2 regions of the Streptomyces sp. PL-25 genome follow, and region 2 is predicted to be linked to the other one. Evidence: riboswitches for the same ligand, from Rfam matches in the RefSeq annotation. Region 2 holds a riboswitch; the other holds the start of a gene.
What was found. Region 2 has a riboswitch for fluoride ahead of R4Z62_RS29355 (DUF2180 family protein). Riboswitches for the same ligand answer to the same signal wherever they lie in the genome.
Positions count from the first base shown of each region.

Region 1: linked by a shared signal. The riboswitch ahead of R4Z62_RS02980 (NUDIX hydrolase) and the one ahead of R4Z62_RS29355 (DUF2180 family protein) in region 2 are both predicted to bind fluoride.

Region 1 covers NZ_CP136997.1:689,721-694,140, reverse strand. The annotation lists gene R4Z62_RS02995 (MutS-related protein) at 1-71, shown strand, start outside; gene R4Z62_RS02990 (manganese efflux pump MntP) at 35-610, shown strand; gene R4Z62_RS02985 (diacylglycerol/lipid kinase family protein) at 645-1,616, opposite strand; gene R4Z62_RS02980 (NUDIX hydrolase) at 1,641-2,156, opposite strand; fluoride riboswitch at 2,187-2,250, opposite strand; gene R4Z62_RS02975 (hypothetical protein) at 2,332-2,877, opposite strand; gene R4Z62_RS02970 (DUF211 domain-containing protein) at 2,874-3,158, opposite strand; gene R4Z62_RS02965 (DUF190 domain-containing protein) at 3,203-3,553, opposite strand; gene R4Z62_RS02960 (universal stress protein) at 3,612-4,073, opposite strand; gene R4Z62_RS02955 (proton-conducting transporter transmembrane domain-containing protein) at 4,126-4,420, opposite strand, start outside.
Region 2 covers NZ_CP136997.1:6,601,417-6,605,836, reverse strand. The annotation lists gene ettA (energy-dependent translational throttle protein EttA) at 1-1,246, opposite strand, end outside; fluoride riboswitch at 1,288-1,352, opposite strand; fluoride riboswitch at 1,466-1,532, shown strand; gene R4Z62_RS29360 (inorganic diphosphatase) at 1,558-2,049, shown strand; fluoride riboswitch at 2,118-2,198, shown strand; gene R4Z62_RS29355 (DUF2180 family protein) at 2,348-2,554, shown strand; gene R4Z62_RS29350 (TioE family transcriptional regulator) at 2,709-3,488, opposite strand; gene R4Z62_RS29345 (erythromycin esterase family protein) at 3,569-4,420, shown strand, end outside.

The DNA.
Region 1 (4,420 bases), 5.9 Mb from region 2:
CGGCACTCCTCGACGAGCGCGGAACGGGACGCCCATGGACTGGCTGCGCACCGCGGTCACGGCCGATCTGATCGGCCTGGCCGCCAACTTCGACAACTGGGGGGTGGGCCTCGCCTACGGCGTCGCCGGGATCAGGTTCCCGCACCGGATCAACGCGCTCGTCAACACGGTCGGCCTGGCCAGCGTTCTGTTGGGCGCGTACGGCGGAGACCTCGTCTCCCGCCGGGTGCCCCCGGCCGCCGCCGGCCTGGTCGCGTGCGGGGTGCTCGTGTCGGTGGCGCTCCTCTACCTGTACCAGATGTACGTACGGCCCCGCCGCGTCCACCGCACCGCACCGCCGGTGTCCGCACCCCCCGGCCCGCGCCAGGGCCTGCTGCTCGGTGTCGGCCTGTCGTTCACCAATGTCGCCAACGGCTTCGGGGCCACGGTCTCGGCGGCGGTCCCGCTGTGGGGCGTCGCCGCGGCCGTCACGTTCTGGGGCTACGCGATGATCTGGCTCGGCAACAGACTGGGGACCGGGGTGGCCGCCAGGGTCGTCGGCGCCTGGTCGCCCGCCGTCGCCGCCGCCGTGCTGATCGGTGTCGGCGTGCACGAGGCGACCGGGACATAGCGCGGCTCCGGGCCCGCGTCGCCCGGCCGTACGGTCACTTCGAGGGCACCGGACGGTACAGGAGCAGGGCGGCGGGCGCCGCCGTCAGGGTCAGTGTGTCGGGGGCGGCGGCCGCCTCGCCGTCGTAGGCGTAGGTCAGGCCGCGCAGACCGGCCAGCCGCAGCCGGGGCACGACGTGCTGTTCGGGAAGGGCGAGCGCGTGCGGTGCGTCGACCGCCTCGGCCAGCAGGGCGACCAGCCGGCCGTGCCGCTGCCCGGCGTCCGCGTCGAGCAGCCGCACGTCGAGCAGGCCGTCCGACAGCCGCTCGCGCGTCGGCAGGGCGTGCAGGGAGTGCTGCCGGTACACGCCGTTTCCCGCGAAGAGCAGCCAGAGGCGGCGTGGCGTGCCGTCCAGGCGCAGCGCGAAGGGCCGGGCGGTGCCGCTCGCGAAGGGCAGCGCCAGCGCGGTGGCGGCCCGCCGTCCGCAGCGGGGGCGGACCAGTTCCCGGAAGCGGACCAGATCGGCGTAGGCGCCCAGGGCGAAGGTGTTCAGGAACACCCGGGGCGGCCGGTGGGCGCCCGGCGTGCCGATCAGGGCCACGTCGACGGCCGCTCCCCGGCCCTCTTCCACGGCGGTGGCCGCCACGGAGACGGAGCGCAGACCGGCCGCGGCGGCGAAGTGGTCGAGCGCGCCGCCGGGGAAGACGGCGAGCGGGAGGCCGTGGCGCAGCGCGGCGCGGGCCGCCGCGTTGACCGAGCCGTCGCCGCCGACCACCCCCAGCGCCCCGCCCGCCTCGGCCGCCGACCGGGCGGCCGCCTCCAGGGCGGCGGGCAGGCCGCCGGGGGAGCGGACGGTGACCGGGCGGGCCCGGGGCAGCAGGCTCCGCAGCTCGGCGAGGGCGCGCTCCGCGCCGGTGGCGGCCGGGTTGGCCACCACCCGCAGTCCGGCCCCGCCGGGCAGCGGCCGTATGCGGGACGGGTCCGCGCGCCCCGTCGGCGCCGGACGGCCCCGCCGCTCCGCGGCCATGGCGCGCTCAGCCCCGTCCGGACGTCACCGGGAACGGAACGGGGGGAGCGGGGGCGGCGCCGACAGGGCGCGGGTGACCCGCGTGCCGTTCCGCGGGCGCCACAGGTTGCCCAGGTAGGGCGCGTACCGGCGCCCGCCCCGGTGGAAGAGGCCCGGCAGATGGCCCGCCAGCGGCGGCTTCATGTCGAGAGCGCGCAGCCGGGAGAACGCCACGAATTCGGCCGTCATGCCCTCCTCACGGGAGGAGGGCGTCTGGCCGGGCGCGCCGTCTGCGGTGAACACCAGGTCCACGGTCCGCCGCCCGGTGTCCGGGTCGACGGCCTCCAGGACGAACGCGACCCGGGCCGGTTCCACCGCGAGGCCGGTCTCCTCGCGGGTCTCGCGGCGGGCGCAGGCCACCATGCTCTCGCCCGCGCGGGGGGTGCCGCCGGGCAGCACCCAGTCGTCCGCGCCCCGGGCGGTGCGGTGGACGAGCAGCACCGACTCGCCCCGGAAGACGACGGCGGAGCAGCGCAGCAGGACATCGTCGGGCATCCTCATGCCGATCTCCTCGCAGATGATGTGCGGGTGTTACCGGTAGAGGCCATCAGCAGGAGGTCCTGCGGTTGTGGCGAGCCCCATCGCCATGGCGATGCCCTCCTATTGTGGCGTACGTCCCCGGTCCGTCCGCAAGTCCTCCGCGCGGTCCGGCGGACCCCGCGCGCGGCCCGGCCGGTCACGCGATGCGCAGCCGGATGCCGACCCAGGTGGTCGCGACGCCGCCCGCCGCCATGGCCAGCGCCCACAGGACGGGGCGGGCGGTCAGGAGACGGGCGAGCATGGCGCCGAGGCAGGACAGGGCGAGGACGGCGAGTGCCACGACGATCCACGGCGGGCCGGGCAGGACCGCGCCCAGCGCGAGCGGCAGCGCGGCCCCGGCGAAGCTGGACACACAGGCGACGAGCGCGGCGCGCCAGGACCGCAGCAGGGCGAGCCGCCCCAGGTGCGTGGCGGCCATCTTCCGGCCGCGGCCGAGGCTGAGCTGCCGGGTGATGTGCGCGAGATGGGCCCGGCGTTCGGCGTAGTCGGCCACCATGACGGTGAAGGCGGCGGTGACCAGCGCGGCGCAGCCGACCCGCACCGCCAGGCTCCAGCTGACCGGGGTGCCGGACCCGGTGAGGGAGGCGGAGGCGAGGGTGAGGGCGTTGAGCAGGCCGTCGGTGATCCCGAGGACGAGGGGGAGCCGGACGGCCCCGGCGGCCTTCGTGAGGGAGACGGTCATCTCTTGCGGGGGGTCCGGTCGAGTGTGTAGGCGCCCGCGACCACCTCGTCGGTGCTGTGCACGACGGCACCGGCGTGCTCGATGGCCCGCTGGATGGCCGTCAGGTCCAGGGCGTCGCCCTCGATGGTGACGTCGGTCCCGATGGTCTCGACGTCGATCTCGGTCACGGAGATGTTGACGGCCTGGACGCCCGGCACGTTCTCGATCTTCTGCGCCAGATGGGTGAGGCTCGGCTCGCTGATGGCCATGTCGACATCGAGGACCAGTCGGCGGATCGGCATGAGCGGTGTCCTTGTCGGAGTGCCTGCGTGTCCTGTCGGTGTGCCTACGCGTCGGACCGGTCGTCCGGGGTGAAGCGGACCAGTTCGCATTCCTCCAGGATGGCCGCCCCTTCGGAGACGATCCCGTCGAGCTCCGGCAGGAACGCCCGTACCTTCTCCGGGGAGTCGGCGAAGACGACCGCCATGGGCAGGTCCTCGCTCAGGGACAGGATGCGCTGGGTGTGGATGCGGGAGTGGGCCCCGTAGCCCTCGACCCCGCGGAAGACGCTGGCCCCGGCGATGCCGGCCTTGTGCGCGCGGTGCACGATCTCGGTGGCCAGGGGCTTGTGGTGCACGGTGTCGTTCTCGCCCACGAAGACGGTGACCTTCAGGCCGGGGCGGGTGTGCCTGCTCATGTGCGGTTGCTCCGTTCGGTTGATGTACTGCTCGGAAGTGCCGGGTGCGGGGGCGTTCTCACCCGGTGTCCTCGGGGGGCGCCGCGGCGGGGACCACGAGCACGGGCAGGGCGGCCCGCTCGGTCACCCGCCGCACCACGTCGCCCAGCGGCCGGGCCCGCAGATGGCTGTCCGCGCCGTGGCGGCCCAGGACGATCAGGTCGCAGCCGTGCTCGGCGGCACTCGCGACGAGGTCGGCGGCGATGTCCGTGCCGGTGCCCCAGTCCAGTCGGAGCTGCCCGGCGAAGGGCGGCAGCGCCTGCCACGCCCGGTCGAAGCGCTCCTGCACCCAGGCGCGCTGGGCGCCGAGGTCGCGGGTGCGCTCACCGCCGGTCTCGGTGTGCTCGGACGGTACGAGCACGGCGCGCACCAGGACGCCGCCCCGGTCGCCGGCCAGCGCCACCGCGGCCGCCAGCGCCGCGCGGGCGGCGGGCGAGGCGTCCCAGCCGACGAGGATCCTGTGGAACGGTGACGCGGTCATCGGCTTCCTCCTTCACCGGGCCGGGCCGCGGGAACGACCGCCGCAGGGCCGGTCATGACAGGGCCGCCACGAGGGCCAGGGCGCCGACCAGGACGATCAGCATGTAGGTCAGATAGGCGTCCAGGCGGCCGCACTGGAGGCGCTTGGCCGCGGCCACCAGCGCGCGCAGCGGACGGTAGAACGGCTGGTACAGATACACCTCGACGACCTCCACCACGTCGGACGCGTAGTCGAGGGTGCCTCCGGTCGCCGCCGTGCGCACCGGCCCGGCGCCCTCCGGTCCCGGTTCCCCTTCCGGTTCCGGTGCCGGAGGGTCCCCGGTGCCCGGTCGCGCGGCGACGGCGGGT
Region 2 (4,420 bases):
CGCGCAGGTGCTCCCGGCCGCCGGAGACCGCCTCCCACACGCTGGCGGCCGGGTCGAGCCCGGCGCGGTCCTGGTCGGCGTAGGAGACGCGGACCGTGCCGCCCAGGCGCAGGGTCCCGCTGTCGGGCCGCTCCTCGCCGACGATCATCCTGAAGAGCGTCGTCTTGCCCACGCCGTTGGGGCCGATCACGCCGACGAGGCCGCCGCGCGGCAGCGAGAAGGACAGGTCCTCCATCAGCAGCCGGCCGCCGTGGCCCTTGGTGAGGTGGTCGGCCTCCAGGACGAGGCTGCCCAGACGCGGGCCCGGCGGGATCCGGATCTCCTCGAAGTCCGGTTCGCGGCGGCGCGCGGCCTCGCTCGCCAGTTCCTCGTAGCGCTGCACGCGTGCCTTGGAGGCGGCCTGCCGGCCCTTGGCGCCCGCGCGCACCCAGGCCAGTTCCTCGGCGAGCCGCTTCTGCCGCTTGGCGTCCTTGCGGCCCTCCACCTGGAGGCGGGCGGCCTTGGTCTCCAGGTAGGTGGAGTAGTTCCCCTCGTAGGGGTGGACGCGGCCGCGGTCGATCTCCAGGATCCGGCGGGCGACGTTGTCCAGGAAGTACCGGTCGTGGGTGACCGCGACGACCGTGCCGGGATAGTCGGCCAGGTGCTGTTCCAGCCAGGCCACGGACTCGGCGTCCAGGTGGTTGGTCGGCTCGTCCAGGAGCAGCAGGTCCGGCTGGGACAGCAGCAGCCGGCACAGCGCGACCCGGCGGCGCTCGCCGCCCGACAGTCCGCGGACCGGGGTGCCGGGCGGCGGGCAGCGCAGGGCGTCCATGGCCTGCTCCAGCCGGGAGTCGAGGTCCCAGGCGCCCGCGTGGTCCAGGGCCTCCTGGAGCGCGCCGAGTTCGTCCAGGAGGTCCTGTGCCTCCGGTTCTCCGGCCCGGCCGAGGCGCGCGGTGACCTCCTCGTAGCGGCGCAGCATGTCCCGGACGTCCGCGACGCCCTCCTCGACGTTGTCCCGGACGGTGGCCGCGTCGTCGAGCCGGGGTTCCTGCTCCAGGATGCCGACGCGGGTGTCCGGGGCCGGGGCCGCCTGCCCGCGCGCGGGCCGTTCGAGTCCCGCCATGATCCGCAGGAGGGTGGACTTGCCCATGCCGTTGGGGCCGACCACGCCGATCTTGGCGCCGGGCCGGAAGGAGAGGGTGACGTCGTCCAGGACGGCCTTGTCGCCGTGGACCATCCGCACGTTGCGCATCGTGTACGCGTACATCCGCGATGCCTCCGTAACCGGGCCGCCGGGGCGGGCGGCCGTCGTTCACAGAGGCCATCAGCACGGGAATGTGCGGTCAAGGGCGAGCCTCATCGCCCGTCTCCGTCCATGGTGCCCACAGCGGGCGCCCGCGCGCCAGCCCGAGCCAGCCCGCCCCGGCGGCCTGGGGCATCAGGTGGACATGGCAGGCATATCCGGCATTCGGGCCGGGGAGAATGAACGTGCCGGGGCGATGGGGCTCGCCCTTGACCGCACGCACCGCCGTGCTGATGGCCTCTACGCGGACCGCCGTACCACGGGAGGAGCCTGCGATGGAGATCATGGTCATGGTGGCGGCGACGGTCGGATCGCCGTTCGCACCGCACGACGGATCGGACGGACACGATCTGGCCGCCGCGGGCTCGACCCGCGTGACCGGCTACCCGGTCGGCGCCGGACGGATCGACGGCACCCTCACCGAGGACGGCGAGCCGACCGCCGTCCTGCTGCTGATGGAGGAACCGGCGCTGCCGGGCCGGACCGTGCGGGCCCGGCCGGTCGCGCTGGTGCACGCGCTCAGGGACGGCCGTCCGTGCCCGGAGCTGATGTGCGTACCGGCGCACGACGCCAACTTCGCCGCCCTCACCGGCGTACGGGCGCTGCGTGCCTGGCACGCGGACGAGGGCACCCTCGCCACCGTGCTGCACCGGCTCGACCCGGCGCACCACTGGCGGGTCGAGGAGTGCGAAGACCCCCCGGCCGCCGAGGAGTTCCTGACCCAGGCCCGGCAGGCGTACGCGCGTCTCACGGGCTGTCTGGAATAGGCCCGCGCCGCGGGACCGGGACACCGATGGCGGCGGCGGCCTTGACCGGCGCCGCCCGGACCGGTTCACTCGGACTCGGCGATGGATCCCGCCTGGGCCGTTCCCCGGTCCGAACCGCCCTCCTCCGGGCTGATGGTTCCTGACCGACGTCAGGACGCATGCCCTCGGGAGGTACGCACGTGGACGCCTCGCCGTCGTCCGTGGCCGCTCACGGACCCACTCCCCCGCACCGCCCCCGCCCGGCCTGCCCGCCGTGTGCGCGGCCCCCGTCCGGCCCCGGCCGGGACGGAGCGGCGCGATGATCTGCTTCGACTGCCAGGAACTCGACGTCACGACGGTCGCCGTCGCCGTCTGCCGTACGTGCGGCGCGGGCATCTGCCGCAGCCACGGGCGGCCCACCCCGCAGACGCTGCACGACCTGACCGGGGCCGGTCTGGCCACCAAGCCGCGTGCCGCGCGGCGGATGGTGTGCCGCACCTGCCTCGCCGCGGAACGCAGCGGGTGACCGGTCTCCCCGGCACCCGTCCCGACCGCCCTTCAGCGCGGGTCCCTCCGAGGCGCACACCCGCGCGCCCCGGTCGCGAGAAGGGCACCGGTGAGGGGTGCGCCGTGTCCCGGCCAGCGCACCCCTCACCCCAGCCGCGCGACAGCGGCGCCCTTCAGCCGCGCTCGCGCAGATACGCGTCCAGTTCGGCGGCCCCGGCCAGCAGCGCGCGCCCGCGGGCGCTGAGGCGGTCCCGCCAGTCGCGCAGGGTGGCCTCCAGCGGCTCGGGGCCGCCCGCCGTGCGGACCCGTTCGATCAACGGGCCGATCCGCTCCAGCGGATGGCCGCCGCGCCTGAGCTGGTGCACCAGCCGGGCGTCGCGCACGGCGGCCTCGTCGTACACCCGGTAGCCGGTGCGCGGATCGCGGCGCGGGCGGACCAGCCCGGCGCGCTCCCACTTGCGCAGGGTCGCGGGGCGGATGCCGAGCTGCCCGGCCAGCGGTCCGATGAAGCCGCCCGAGGACCCGCCCGAGGACCGGGCCGGCGGACCGGGGGCGGGCGTCCGGCCGGGCCGGGGCACCGCGCCGGAACCGCGCGCTGCGGGCGATTGGAGGCCCTGGAGGGCCAGTTCGACCGACTCAAGGGTCCGCCGGTCCTCCAGGAGCTGGGCGTGGCTCTCGTCGATCAGGCGCAGTGCCTCCTCCACCGCGCCCTCGCCGACCGCCCGCATCACCGCGACCGCCGTGCGGTGGCCGTGGCCGGGCACCAGGGCGAGGAACGCGCGCAGGGCGCGCGCGTGCAGCGGGGTGTAGGCGCGGTAGCCGTGCTCGGTACGGGCGGCGGCCGGGAGGATGCCGGCCTCCTCGTAGTTCCTGACCGCCTGGGTGGACACCCCGTGCGCGCGGGCCACGTCGACCGGCCTGAGCCGTCGGGTGCTTTGAGGGTCGGACTCCATGATCCTGCCGTTTTCCGGGGCTTTCGAAGGGAGAGGTCGAAAAAAGTGTCCACCGAGGGTTCAACGATAGCGTTGAAGGCATGGCTACCGGTATCAGGAACACCGCCCATGCCGTGGACGCCGCCGCCGTGCTGCGGCTGCTCCCGTCCCGGCCCCGGATCCTCGCCCTGGGCGAGCCCACTCACGGCGAGGACGCGCTCCTCGCACCGCGCGACGCGCTGTTCCGGCAACTCGTCGAGGAAGAGGGGTACCGCACCATCGCGATCGAGAGCGACTGCCTGCGGGGCCTGGCCGTGGACGACTACGTCACCTGGGGCAGGGGCTCCCTGGACGAGGTGATGGAGCGCGGCTTCAGTCACGAGTGGTTCAACGTGTCGGCGCCCAACCGTGAACTGATGCGCTGGATGCGGGAGTTCAACGAGGGGCGACCGCTGTCCGAGCGGGTGCGCTTCGCCGGGATCGACGGCCCGCTGGAGATGACCGGCGCCGAGAGCCCCCGGCACGCCCTGACCGCGCTGCACGCCTTTCTCGCCGCCCGGGTGGACGCCGGTCTGCTTCCGTGCGCCGCGCCGGAGCTGGACCGGCTGCTCGGCGCCGACGGCCGCTGGAGCGAACCGGCCGCGATGCGGGACCCGGCCCGGTCGGTGGGGCGCTCGGCCGAGGCCGCGCGGCTCCGGCTGATCGCCGACGACCTGGTGACGCTGCTCGACACCCAGACACCGCAGCTCATGGAGGCGGCCGCGCCACCGGAGCTGGAACGGGCGCGCCTGTACGGGCGTACCGCCGCCGGGCTGCTGCGCTACCACTCCCGGACGGCCGACACCTCACCGGCCCGGATGACCTGGCTGGTGGCCCTGCGGGACCGGATGATGGCGGCCAACCTGCTGGCCCTCGCCGAACGCGGCCCGGTCCTGGTCCACGCCCACAACGGC